DNA from 4 places in the Catenovulum sp. SX2 genome. Region 1 is predicted to be linked to each of the others. Evidence: predicted binding sites of a transcription regulator. Region 1 holds the regulator's gene; each other region holds the start of a gene.
What was found. Region 1 encodes sigma-54, which starts transcription at its own class of promoters, with help from an activator protein. Its sites were predicted from a motif close to GTTGGCACGNNNNTNGNNT; they were not measured.
Positions count from the first base shown of each region.

Region 2: a site for sigma-54 is predicted at 1,486-1,504, ahead of ACMZOO_RS09865 (DUF4097 family beta strand repeat-containing protein). Genes of this name have one in related genera too.
Region 3: a site for sigma-54 is predicted at 1,902-1,920, ahead of ACMZOO_RS14675 (flagellar assembly protein T N-terminal domain-containing protein). Genes of this name have one in related genera too.
Region 4: a site for sigma-54 is predicted at 1,569-1,587, ahead of flgB (flagellar basal body rod protein FlgB). Genes of this name have one in related genera too.

Region 1 is NZ_CP182493.1:2,465,813-2,468,962, forward strand. It holds gene rapZ (RNase adapter RapZ) at 1-440, opposite strand, end outside; gene ptsN (PTS IIA-like nitrogen regulatory protein PtsN) at 444-890, opposite strand; gene hpf (ribosome hibernation promoting factor) at 890-1,177, opposite strand; gene ACMZOO_RS10340 (RNA polymerase factor sigma-54) at 1,207-2,712, opposite strand; gene lptB (LPS export ABC transporter ATP-binding protein) at 2,728-3,150, opposite strand, start outside.
Region 2 is NZ_CP182493.1:2,356,763-2,359,912, reverse strand. It holds gene ACMZOO_RS09875 (tRNA-dihydrouridine synthase) at 1-348, opposite strand, end outside; gene ACMZOO_RS09870 (class I SAM-dependent methyltransferase) at 338-1,249, opposite strand; gene ACMZOO_RS09865 (DUF4097 family beta strand repeat-containing protein) at 1,577-2,629, shown strand; gene ACMZOO_RS09860 (Fis family transcriptional regulator) at 2,703-3,074, opposite strand.
Region 3 is NZ_CP182493.1:3,499,090-3,502,239, forward strand. It holds gene lptG (LPS export ABC transporter permease LptG) at 1-143, shown strand, start outside; gene ACMZOO_RS14670 (YbaN family protein) at 226-630, shown strand; gene ACMZOO_RS14675 (flagellar assembly protein T N-terminal domain-containing protein) at 627-1,820, opposite strand; gene ACMZOO_RS14680 (FlgO family outer membrane protein) at 2,071-2,772, shown strand; gene ACMZOO_RS14685 (LPP20 family lipoprotein) at 2,765-3,150, shown strand, end outside.
Region 4 is NZ_CP182493.1:3,505,851-3,509,000, forward strand. It holds gene ACMZOO_RS14710 (chemotaxis protein CheV) at 1-552, shown strand, start outside; gene ACMZOO_RS14715 (CheR family methyltransferase) at 568-1,401, shown strand; gene flgB (flagellar basal body rod protein FlgB) at 1,620-2,021, shown strand; gene flgC (flagellar basal body rod protein FlgC) at 2,021-2,452, shown strand; gene ACMZOO_RS14730 (flagellar hook assembly protein FlgD) at 2,471-3,150, shown strand, end outside.

The DNA of each region.
Region 1 (3,150 bases):
AAATCGTGAATGCTCAGCTCGCTGGTATCGATAAACAAGTCGCTCATTTCACGAATTGGCCGTAACAGTTCACCTTCTTCAACGATTGCTTCTTCTAAACTTAATCCTGCTTGCATCAAAGAAAGTGGGTGAACACGGCGTGTTTCAGAATAACGTTTTAATAAAGTTTGATTGCTTGAATCCATATACACAACAACAACGTCAGCGACGCCTTTCAGTTGGGTAATGATGTTGCTTAAATCTTGTTGCCAGTCGGATATGTTACGAATATCTAAGTTAAGCGCGATACGGCTATATTTGCCTTTTAATGCATCTGGTAAAAACGGCAATAACTGAATTGGAATATTATCGACACAATAAAAACCTGCATCTTCAAGTTGATCAAGTGCGGTCGATTTACCTGAACCCGAACGACCTGACAGTATGACAAGTTGTAACATAGTTTATTCCGTAATAGCTTGAAAAAGTTCCTGATTAGTTTGCGCTGATCTTAAGCGTTTTAAAATACTTTTATCCGAAAGTTTTTGTGCAACAGCTGCTAATGATTTTAAGTGTTCGTTGCATTGGTTTTCTGGTACCAACAGAGCAAAAAAAACATTAACCGGCTGGTTGTCTATCGCGTCATAATCAATAGCTTCTGCTGTGGTAATTAATACGGCTAACGCTTTAGTTGTATTGGCTAAGCGGCCATGAGGGAGGGCGATACCATTACCTATACCTGTACTACCTAATCTTTCTCGATTGAGCAAAGCTGCGGTAATTTCTTGTTCGGTCATTTCGCTAATATGCTGTGCAGCTATTTGACCTATGTGCTCAATAATTCGTTTTTTGCTAGAAACAGAGACTGCACATTCAGTGCAGTCTTTGGATAAAAAAGATTGAATGTCCATTAATGGCGTTTCATTTTCTCTTTATGCTTGATGACTTGGCGATCCAGCTTGTCTATCAAGGAATCTATTGCGGCATACATATCCGTATGCTCGGCGTTGGCAAATACTTCACCACCGTTTAAATGCAGCGTTGCTTCTGCTACTTGATTTAGCTTTTCAACGTTGAGGATAACATACACGTTATTGATGTGATCAAAATGACGCTCAAGCTTTGCAAACTTGTTGTCGACGTAATCTCTTAGTGAGTCAGTAATATCAACATGACGACCAGTTAAATTGATTTGCATAGGCTCTTTCCTTTTTTGGTTTATGCCTTCTAAAGAAGGCTCTTACGTTGGTTTGACGGCGGAATTGACAACGACTCTCGGTATTTAGCTATGGTGCGTCTAGCAACCATAATACCTTGATCCGCTAACAATTCTGCAATCTTGCTATCACTTAACGGTTTTGCTGTATTTTCAGCAGAAATCAGTTTTTTAATCAAAGCGCGTATTGCGGTTGATGAACATTCCCCACCATTTTCAGTGCTGACATGACTTGAGAAGAAGTATTTCAATTCAAATATACCACGTGGTGTGTGCATATATTTTTGTGTCGTTACCCTAGATATGGTCGACTCATGCATTTCAACTTCTTCGGCAACATCATTTAACACCATAGGTTTCATGGCTTCATCACCGTACTCAAAAAAACCTTGTTGTTGTTTTACGATACACCTTGCTACTTTTAACAAAGTTTCGTTACGACTTTCAAGGCTTTTTATAAACCATTTTGCTTCTTGCATATGCGAACGGATAAATTGTGAATCCGACGTATTGCGTGCTGTTTTACTCATAGCTGCATATTCTGCATTTATCTTGAGTTTTGGCATGCTGTCTGGATTTAATTCAACTATCCAATCGTCTTTAATTTTTTTAACTGCCACATCTGGCACTATATATTGAGCTTCTTCTGCAACCACAGCGTTACCCGGTCTTGGGTTTAAGCTGTGGATGAGTTTCATCACTTCTTTTAGCTCGTCTTCTTTTAGTTTAGTCTTCCTTGCTAAAGTTCGGTAGTCTCTATTACCTAAAAGTTCGATATAATTTTTAATTACTTTTTTGGTTTCGGCTAAATAGGGCGTATCTGCTGAAAATTGATTCAGTTGTACGAGCAAACACTCTTTGGTATCTCTGGCCGCAGCACCAACTGGATCAAAGAGTTGAATGCGTTTAAGTACTGCTTCTACTTCTTCAACTTCAACTAAATCGTCTATTTCTTCGCTTTCTATGCCTAAACTTTCAATTATGTCTTCAACACTAACAGTTAAATAACCTGAGTCGTCGACTGCATCAATAATGGCTATGGCGATAGCTCTGTCGACTGGTGAAAATGGCGTTAAATCCATTTGCCATAATAAATGGTCACGAATTGACGTTATGGTTTCACCTTGGTAAACCATATCATCGTCAGGGGCTGCACCACCTGAGCCAGTTCCAGTACCTTGGGTAAAGTGGTCATCCCAAGTGCTGTCGGTCGCTAAATCTTCGCGAATATCTTCGCGTGATAGTTCGTCACGGCTGTCGGGCACTGCATCTTCGTTTGATTCGGTATTATCTTTGCCGTTTTTTTCTTCTTTTTGTTGTTTAGCTTCGTTTAACGCGTCTAATGATTCGAAGTCCTCGCGGTTTTCTTCAGATTCCAACAAAGGGTTGCTATCAAGCGCTTCTTGGATCTCTTGCTGAAGATCAAGCGATGACAATTGCAACAATCGAATAGCTTGTTGCAACTGCGGGGTCATAGTTAAATGCTGACCAAATTTTAACTGAATAGTTTGTTTCATTAATTAGACGATTCGTTATAGTTTAAATTGTTCACCTAAATACACGTTACGTACTTGTTTGTTATTCAGCACATCGTTGGGTGCACCAGAGGCAATTAACTGTCCTTGGCTAACGATATAGGCTTTTTCACAAACATCGAGCGTTTCACGCACATTATGGTCTGTTATTAGTACACCTAAACCCCTATCTCTAAGATGGGTGATAATTCTTTTTATATCAATAACGGATATAGGATCTACCCCGGCAAATGGCTCGTCCAATAAGATAAATTTTGGATCGGCCGCTAGCGCTCTGGCGATTTCTACCCGTCTTCTTTCACCACCGGATAATGCCATGCCCTGACTATCTCTTATGTGGGTGATATGAAATTCTTCAAGTAGCTCTTCAAGTTTAGCTTGTTTTTCGCTTTTGGTAAGCTCAGGTCGCATTTCTAAAAT
Region 2 (3,150 bases), 110 kb from region 1:
AGCGCCACCTTTGGAGTTATTCACAGTTTTTGCTGGGCAACCAAAATTTAAATCAACCCCGTGCGAACCCAGCTCAATTGCGCGCACGGCATTTTCTGCTAAATATTCTGGATTGTTACCCAATAATTGTACGCGTACAGGCACACCGGATGGAGTTTTACCAGCGTTGCTTACAAGCTCTGGGCATAATCGATAAAAACTGCGATCTGGCAATACGGTTTGGCTAATCCGAACAAATTCAGTTACGCATAAATCAAACCCAGCAAAACGTGTTAGCAAATCGCGTACAGCAAAATCAACTACACCTTCCATGGGTGCCAGCGTTAAGCTGCGAATGTTAGCCAACATTTTTATACCAAAAAACTTTTAAACCTTTTTCTGGGTACTTTTCTTTAAACACAGCTGGCGCCGCTAAACTTTGTTGCAACTGCCAGTTGGGCGCAAACTCTTCAACTTGTTGCTGTAAAAAAGTATCGGATAAATCTGGCGCGTTTAAACACAATAAAATATCTGCCCCGTCGGCTAAAAATTCTGTCATGCGACGAATAATTTTCGCGTAGTCTTTTTCAATATTAACTGAGCCTTTTTGAAAAGCGGGTGGATCGCAAATTAACATATCGTAAGGCGCATGTTTGCGTACCCGCCCGAAAGACTTAAACAAATCAACCGCTTCGTATTTAATTTTGCTTTTATCTTGCTGATTGAGCTGATGATTCACTCGCCCTTGCGCTAAGGCGGCTTTGCTCATATCTAAATTGATCACAGATTCAGCTCCACCAGCAATTGCAGCCACGGAAAAAGCACAGGTATAAGCAAATAGATTTAATACACGTTTGCCATTGGCATGTTGTTTAACCCAATCACGACCGTTTTTCATATCCAAAAACAGTCCGTGATTTTGTTTTTTTCCTAGGGTTAATTGGTACTGTAAACCAAGCTCTGTAACCACCAACTGATTGACCATATCACCAAATAAAACTTCACATTGGCCTTGGTCATATGAACCACTAATCGCATACCTATGTTGCAGAATTAAACTTTGGCACTCTGGCACATTTGTTTTTACCCAAGTTTGAATAACCTCTTTTAAATCTGGCTCAACAGGTTTGTAAGCAGTCACATACACCACAGGTTTTAGCCAATCTATGCAGATATGTTCTAAACCTACAAAACAATGGCCACGACCATGAAATAGACGTTGGCAATCATCACCTGTTGGCAGTTGGATATTTTCAATAAGGGTATTCATATATGGCTTCTGTACTTACTTGGCTGCAACTGGCGGGCATTATACCTGAGATCATCAGCTTGAGTTAGTTTGTCGGCAAGCAATCATCACCTTCAATTAAAGAAAAACATCAAAAGTTACATTTTTAACCAACTTAACCATCAAAAATTAGTCAAATTAACCAACAAAGTTGATACTTTAATAGCAAAACAGGGGGGAAATCAGAAAAAGATATTATAAAACATATGGTTAATTACTTTGGCACAGATAAAGCTATATGCATGGAGAACTCAACCACAGATACATAGTCAACCCCAAGTGGATGGCTTTATTTAAAAGGATTAACTTATGAACAAACTTACTTATTCAATCGGCGCAGCCGCCATAGTAGCGACTATTGTAAGCGGCGCAAACGCCAATGACAGCCAACCTCATGTAGATGAACAAAAATTACAACTGACCGGCGTTGAAAAGTTAGCACTAAAAACCTTTCATTCAGACGTAGTTATAAAACACAGCAGTGAAGCCGACAGCCACCTTTATATGCAACAAACCTTGTTAGCCGGTAGCTCTGAAGCTTGTTTGTACCAGTGGGATATAGATAAAAGCTGGGGCAAAACTAAAATCAGTTTGAAAAAACAAGAAAGTAGCTTTTTCGATTCATGCTCAGTTGAGCGAAAAATTACCATTAGCTTAGGCCAAAATGACTTTAATAAAGTGTATATCAGCCACCATCATGGTGTGATCAATATAGATAAGCTCGATTATGCAGACTTAGAGTTAGATAGCCACCATGGACAATTTAACGTGCGCGACATCAAAGCAAACAAGCTTGAAATTGATAAACACCATGCCTCTATGCTGATTGAACAAATAGTTGCAGACTCTATCAATTTTGACTCTTCACACGGTTCGACTGAAATATTAGACGTAACCGCCAAGCTATTAAAAGCAGAGGTTAGCCATGGTTCTTTGGCGGTTAAACACAGCGAAATTGGTAAAACCGACATTGAAAGCGCTCATGCCAGCATAATGATAGATGAATTTGTTGGCTCATCGTTCAAAGCCGATGGTGCACACAGTAAGGTTAAACTCGCAGCCAAACATTTAGATAGAGTGGAAATAGAAAACAAACATGGCGAAATTCATTTTGTCGGCTCTAGCAAAAAACTAAAAACCGACAATAGTCATGGCAGCACCTACATTAAGCAATTGCAACAAGATGGTTTTGAAATAAGCAGCAAAGCCCGCCACGGCAACATTGATTTGTATTTACCTGAAGGCACTCAATACCAAAGCAAAGTATCAGGTGACAGCAGCTTTAGTAATGGTAGCGCAGCCAGCAAAAACAAAATTGACTTGTCGGTTAAACACGGCCACAGCCAAATCATTCATATCTAGCAAGTTAAAAGATCCCCTGCCAAAGCCCCATTTTGTGTTGTTTGCAAATGGGGCTTTTCTTTTATCGACCTGCCTATTGCGTACATGCAAGCCTATGTTGCCAATTACCATTGTGTTGCGCATCACATGCCTGTTCACTATCAAACTGGATTTGTTTATCTGCATTGTAGAGTTTAATCTCCAATGGCTGCAAATATTCAACAACCCAAGCTTTCATCTTATTGGCGTATTCACCCTCAGCACTGGCCTGCTGCTCAGTTGTTGCAAATACAAATATCACTTTTAAGCTTTTGTCTAAATTAGCGTAATCAACTGTGTGGGTTAGCCAAACAAATCCATCAATTTCATTTTGTGCTATATGACATACTTGAGTTAGTTGCTTAACAATTTGTTTGTCGAGTTGTTTAATTTGTTTTTGCGTTAGTTTTTGATTTGGCTTGGGCATAGGTTTTTTGGGTTTTCTCAGGATAATAAATTTTGGAACTTGGATAAACTAAGCGATCAAGTAACTGAAGCCAAAT
Region 3 (3,150 bases), 1.0 Mb from region 1:
TTATGACAGGATTTGGCTTTTTTATTGCCAATCGAATATTTGGCCCTGTGGTCCTGGTATTTAACTTCCCGCCAGTATTAGGTGCGCTGATCCCAAGTTTAGTTTTTACTCTAGTTGCAATGCATTATTTAAAACGCAGATAAATTTTTGTCGGAATTATTTGTCTGCTTTTTATCTTGCTGCTAGTGTTAAATTAGCTAGCGGTGAATTTGGAGTATTCAATCTATGCTTAAGACTGTCGTAAGAATAAGTTTAATGATTGCAGGGTGGGTGTCACTCGCGCTGGCGGTTGCCGGTGTGGTACTACCTGTGTTGCCAACAACACCATTCGTTTTATTGTCGGCAGGCTGTTTTGCTAAATCCTCACCGCGTTTTCACCAGTGGTTACTCCGCCAAAAATATTTCGGACAAATGATTCGAGATTATCAAGCTTATAGAGGTATTCAAAAACAAACGAAAATTCGTGCTATCAGTTTAATTTGGCTGAGCATGACTGCTTCGGCTCTAGTTATCGGCAAAGTTTGGTTAGCCGCTATGTTGTTTAGCATTGCTATTTGTGTGTCTTTATACTTGTGGCGCATGCCAAATGCGCCAAGTCCGTCACCACAAGTGATACACGAAGTTAATTAATCCATTACACTAAATGGGCGTACAATATCACCTGCTTGAATATTTGCTAATAACTCTTTGTTTTGGCTAACCGCTATAGCTGACTGGCCATACACTTGAGTCACTTCTATTTGATGGCGACTAACAATAAAATGTGGGCGGCTAATACCATTTTTATCAACAAAACTCGCTTGATGTAAAATGGTAAAAATATCTCCAGACTGCACATTGTTGTTACGACCTATGTTAAATCGGACTTGGTGCGCATCAACATCCACAATTCTTGCTTTAGCTGCAACACACGCAAGTGAGCCATCAATTTCAGAGACTGCTTTAGCTATCGATTGTTTAATGATTTGCCCGTAGGCGCTATACCAAAAACGTCGACTTGTCAGATCAACTCTTTGTTTTAAATCAAACTCCCACATAGTTTGGTCAAAATAATCAAATTGTTGAATACGCTCTCCAGTAAAGGCATCGTGTAAATATAAGCGCATTTCAAAAAATCTTTCGGCTGTTTGATTGCTAAACCATTGGGTGAGTTGGTTGGAAGTACTGCCAATAGATAAGTCGACCAATTCACCTGAGATAACCAATTGGCTATCGGTTTGTCGCGCTATTTGTTGCAATATTGCAGCTGATTGATTGCTCGATACCTGATCTTTTTTGTTTTCTTGGGTATTTAAAATGGGATTTTGGTAAAAATCTCTTACTTCAACATTCCGACTATGACTGCTCATTTGTTGATAAATTTGTTCACCTAACACCATGCCCAGTTGATATAGACCACCGATTTTTGCATGTTCATTATGTCTGATTTGCAATGGCAGCACAGTAATAGCTTTTTTGTAGTCTGAGGCATAACATTGCCGAGTATCGGCAAATATATCTGCGCGAACCGTAACAGACAGCTCACCTTTGTTAATTGACTCGTCCAACAATTCAATTTCATTGACCACGCCGCTAGCGCGAACCATAAACATGTCTTGCGTCAATAATCCGTTGGTTACTTGTTGAGAGCTAGTGATGGAAGCACCAGAAAACAACAAAGTTTGTTTAACTGCTTCTTCAATCGCTGCTTGGCGCGCCTGAGCAATATTGCCGTTGATCACACGGCTAGAAGCGCTGGCTTGATACCAAGCAGCGTAACTAGAATTCGCCCACGGCAGAGTTAACAGCATACTAAAGATTATTTTTGTCAAAACTTTCATTATTCGACTACCTATCACAAACAGTCATTTAATTGACGAATTAACCTTTAAATCGCCAAAATTAGCTTTATTGATTAGATAAAGCTAAGACTGTGCCAAAACCTCTCATTGAGTGGAAAACTTACACTATTGTTAGCTAGAGATTGATTTAAAAGAAAAAATTATTTGATTGTGGAGCTAAGGCAATTAATAAATATGCTTATTATAATTTTGGAACTAATTTTGCAGTAATCCAGCCAAGAAGTAATTTTTGACTAATTTACGTGAGCATTTTATGGCCTGGCATAATTCATTAAACTTAACCTTGGTTGCTGCAAGTGTTTTACTTGTAAGTGGATGTGCGTACAAATCTACCCATAGTTATATAGTGCCGGAGAAAATGCCTCAGGAAGTGCCACAATATTATCAGCCTAGTGTCAGTCAGCTATCAATAAAAGCTTATGCTTTTATGCTAGCAGATGAGCTACTGTTAAATGTCCGTCCTGAAAGTTTATATGGTAATGTTGCCGTTACCCATTTTGTTGAGCAAGCCAATCGTCAGATTATCGATGGGCAAGGGCATCCGTTAAAAGCTTTAGGTGGTCAGTTAGAAGAAAGTTTTATTTATGAGCTGCAAAAACGTGGTTATTCTGTGGTTGATTTTAAGTTAACTGGTGACATTCAAGTGGGGCAGCAGGCCGATAAAATTTGGAGCCGCGACATTAATAAACTAAATAGCCATGTTGATGTTAGGTACTTATTATCCGGTACTTTATCTATGCATCAAAACGGCGCTGTAGTAAATGTACGAATGATGGATAGCAGCAGTAAGCAGGTTATTGCATCTGCGCAGGGGTTTGTGCCACACAATGTTTTTTATTCTAGCCAAGAAATTATGACCCAAGACGGTATGTTAATTCATAAAGGAGAGCGGGCACGCGTACCTCAGGCTAATGGAGTTCAATATGATTAGACTCTTTGTTTTATTAATCAGTTTATTGGTTATTGTTGGCTGCCAAAATACCATGCCTACGGTTGAGATAAATAAACATTATCAATGGCAATACGATCTACCTGAGCAAGATTACATTGTTTCTGCTATTGGTTATGCGCCAATTGACAGTCAGTTAGGCCAAGACAAATCGACTAAAATGGTTAAAGCGATAAAAGCGTCTAAACTGGATGCATATAGAGATTTAACTGAAAAAGTACATGGTTATAAATTAAATAGCCAAGTAAAAGTCAGTGATCTAGTGTTAGGTAATGAGAGTGTTAGAGCCTCGGTGCAAGGGGTGATTAAAGGTGCACGTATTATTAAAACTTATCACTTAGATGGTGTGTATATCACTGA
Region 4 (3,150 bases), 1.0 Mb from region 1:
AAAGGTGCTGGTCGCTATAGTTATCTAACCGCGGTTACCGAAGTTGATAAAGAGTTGGTCGAGATTTTAGATGTAGAAAAAATCCTCCATGAAATCATGCCAATTGATGCCGAAGTCAGTAAAGAGGTGTTGGAATCAAACCCTGTCACCAAAGATTACACTAACAAAGTATTGTTTATTGCCGATGACTCGTCGGTTGCGCGTAACCAAGTAAAACGTGCGTTGGAAGGCTTGGGCATTGATATGCAGCTAGCCATAAACGGTAAAGATGCATTAATTAAATTAAATGAGTTAGCCCAAGAAACCGGCGATGTAACTGACAAAGTAGCTTTATTAATTTCTGACATTGAAATGCCAGAAATGGATGGTTATACCTTAACTGCGGAAATTAAAAATAATCCAAAACTTAAAAATCTACATGTTATTTTGCATACTTCTTTGAGTGGGGTGTTTAACCACGCTATGGTTGATAAAGTGGGCGCTGATGACTTCATTGCCAAATTTAATCCAGACGAATTGGCTGGTGCGGTACAAAAATGGTTGAATGTTTAAGATTAGGAATACTCTGTGTTAGATAAAACCATTGGAACTGACGACTACAATAAATTTTGTACTTTTCTTGAGCATCAATGTGGCATTGTGCTGGGTACAAATAAGCAGTATTTAGTCAAAAGCCGATTATCACCTTTATTGTCCAAGTATAAAGCGGACAGTTTAGGTGAAATAGTTAACCGTGCGATGAATATAACAGAGCGACAATTGCGTGCTGCTGTTGTTGATGCCATGACAACTAATGAAACTCTTTGGTTTAGAGATTCTTACCCATTTGAAGTTTTAGTTAAAGATATCTTCCCTCAATACGACGGTAAAGCTGGTGGTATCAAAGTCTGGTCTGCGGCTTCGTCTTCAGGTCAAGAACCATACTCTATTGCTATGACAGCTTTGGAATATCAACAAAAGAAACGTATGGGCGCACGAGTCAATATATTAGGTACAGACATTTCGCCGTCTATGCTGGATATCTGTAAAAGTGGTGTGTACGACTCGTTGGCGTTGGCTAGAGGTTTATCGCCACAGCGTAAACAGCAATTTTTTGAGCCGTGCGCTGAAGCTGGCACTATGCGTTTACGTGATAATGTTCGAAATTTGGTTAACTTCCGACAAATGAATTTGTTAGATAGTTATTCCTTGTTAGGCAAATTTGACATTATTTTTTGTCGAAACGTATTAATTTATTTCTCTGCTGAAAATAAAGCGAAAATACTGCGTCAATTTGCCCAAGCTCTCAATCCTGATGGTTATCTGTTTTTAGGCGCTTCTGAATCTATTACTGGTTTAAGTGATGATTTTGAAATGCAGCGCTGTAATCCAGGAATTGTTTACCGTCCTAAGAAAAAATAAAGCGGCAATCCTTGCCGCTTTATTGTTTTTACCTGCCAAAATCTAAAAAACATCTTGTTTTAACTTAAATTTGAGTCGTCTGCTTTAGACTCTGGTTTTGTTTTAAATGTTTGATATTAAAGTGTTTTGTTTGTTTTTTGATGTGCCTTTTGTCGAGTCTTTGTAAATTTGGCATCTAAGTTGCTTTGTCTAGTTTAAGTAACATAGGAGACAAAAAAATGGCGATTTCGTTAGATAAAGCCTTTAGTGTGCATCCGCAAGCTATCCAGCTGCGCATCGAACGCTCAGAAGTTTTAGCGAGCAATATAGCAAATGCGGATACGCCTGGTTATAAAGCTAGAGATTTTGACTTTCAAGCTGCATTAGCTGGCGAGAGAAGAAAGTATACAACTTCTTTAGAGCGTACTAGCGAAAAGCACATTAATGTTCAGTCGACTATGAATGATGGATTGCAATTTAGAACACCAACCCAACCAGATACTGGTGATGGTAATACGGTTGAATTGCAAGCCGAACGAAATGAGTTTCTACAAAATCAATTACGCTTTAATGCCAGTGTTCAGTTTATGACTGACAAAATTACTGGTTTGAAAAAAGCAATTAACGGTGGGCAAGGCTAATGAGTAGTTTATTTAATGTTTTTGATATTTCTGGCTCAGCTATGCGTGCACAGTCAGTGCGCTTAAATACCACAGCCAGTAATCTTTCTAATGCCGACAGTGTCAGTTCATCGGTTGATCAAACTTACCGAGCTCGTCATCCAGTTTTTGCAGCCGAAATGTCTCGAGCAAGTAGCAATATGGAAAACAGTGAAAGCATTGGTGTAAAAGTTATGGGTGTAGTTGAAAGTGATAAACCACTTAATATCGAATATAACCCGAATCATCCAATGGCGGACAAAAACGGTTATATCTATAAGCCCAACGTAAATGTGATGGAAGAAATGGCCAATATGATTTCGGCTTCACGTGCTTATCAAACCAATATTCAAATTGCTGACAACGCGAAAAAAATGTTATCGCGTACCTTGCAAATCGGCCAAGGTAAATAAGGGTAGAGGTTTATATTTATGTCAACGATTGATACCAGTGCTGCTAGTTATTTGGAAAGTTTACGCTCAAACACGGCAACTCAGAACGAGAGTGAATCAGAGCGTAACACTATGGGGCAAGAGGACTTTTTCTCGTTGTTAACTACCCAGTTAGCTGCGCAAGATCCAACCAACCCTGCTAGTAACGAAGAAATGATTTCACAGATGACCAGTTTCACTATGGCTGAAGGTATTACCGACTTAGGTGATAAATTTGACACCTTTACCAGCCAATTTAGTGAGTTTTTGGCCAACAACACAGTTAATCAAACGTCGAATAAAGCATTGCAAGCTTCATCTATGGTTGGTCGCCAAGTATTAGTTGAATCAGAACAGGCTGCGCTTTTCCAAGTAGGTGAAGAAGAGTACATGATGCCAGCGCAATTGTTGTTTGAAGGTGGCATGAATGACATTCGTGTCAATGTTCAAGACAGCTCGGGTAAAACCATTCAGACGTTAGAGTTAGGAGCGACTTCTGAAGGCCCGCTAACTTATACGTGGGATGGAAAAAACAGTTCTGGTGAACAAATGCCTGCAGGTTTATACACAATTAAAGCCACGGGGATTGATCCATCATCGGGTCAAAGAACAAGTATTACAAACGGCTCATACTCAACGGTTAGCAGTGTGCGCTTTGGTGCCGGTAATGCACTAGATAT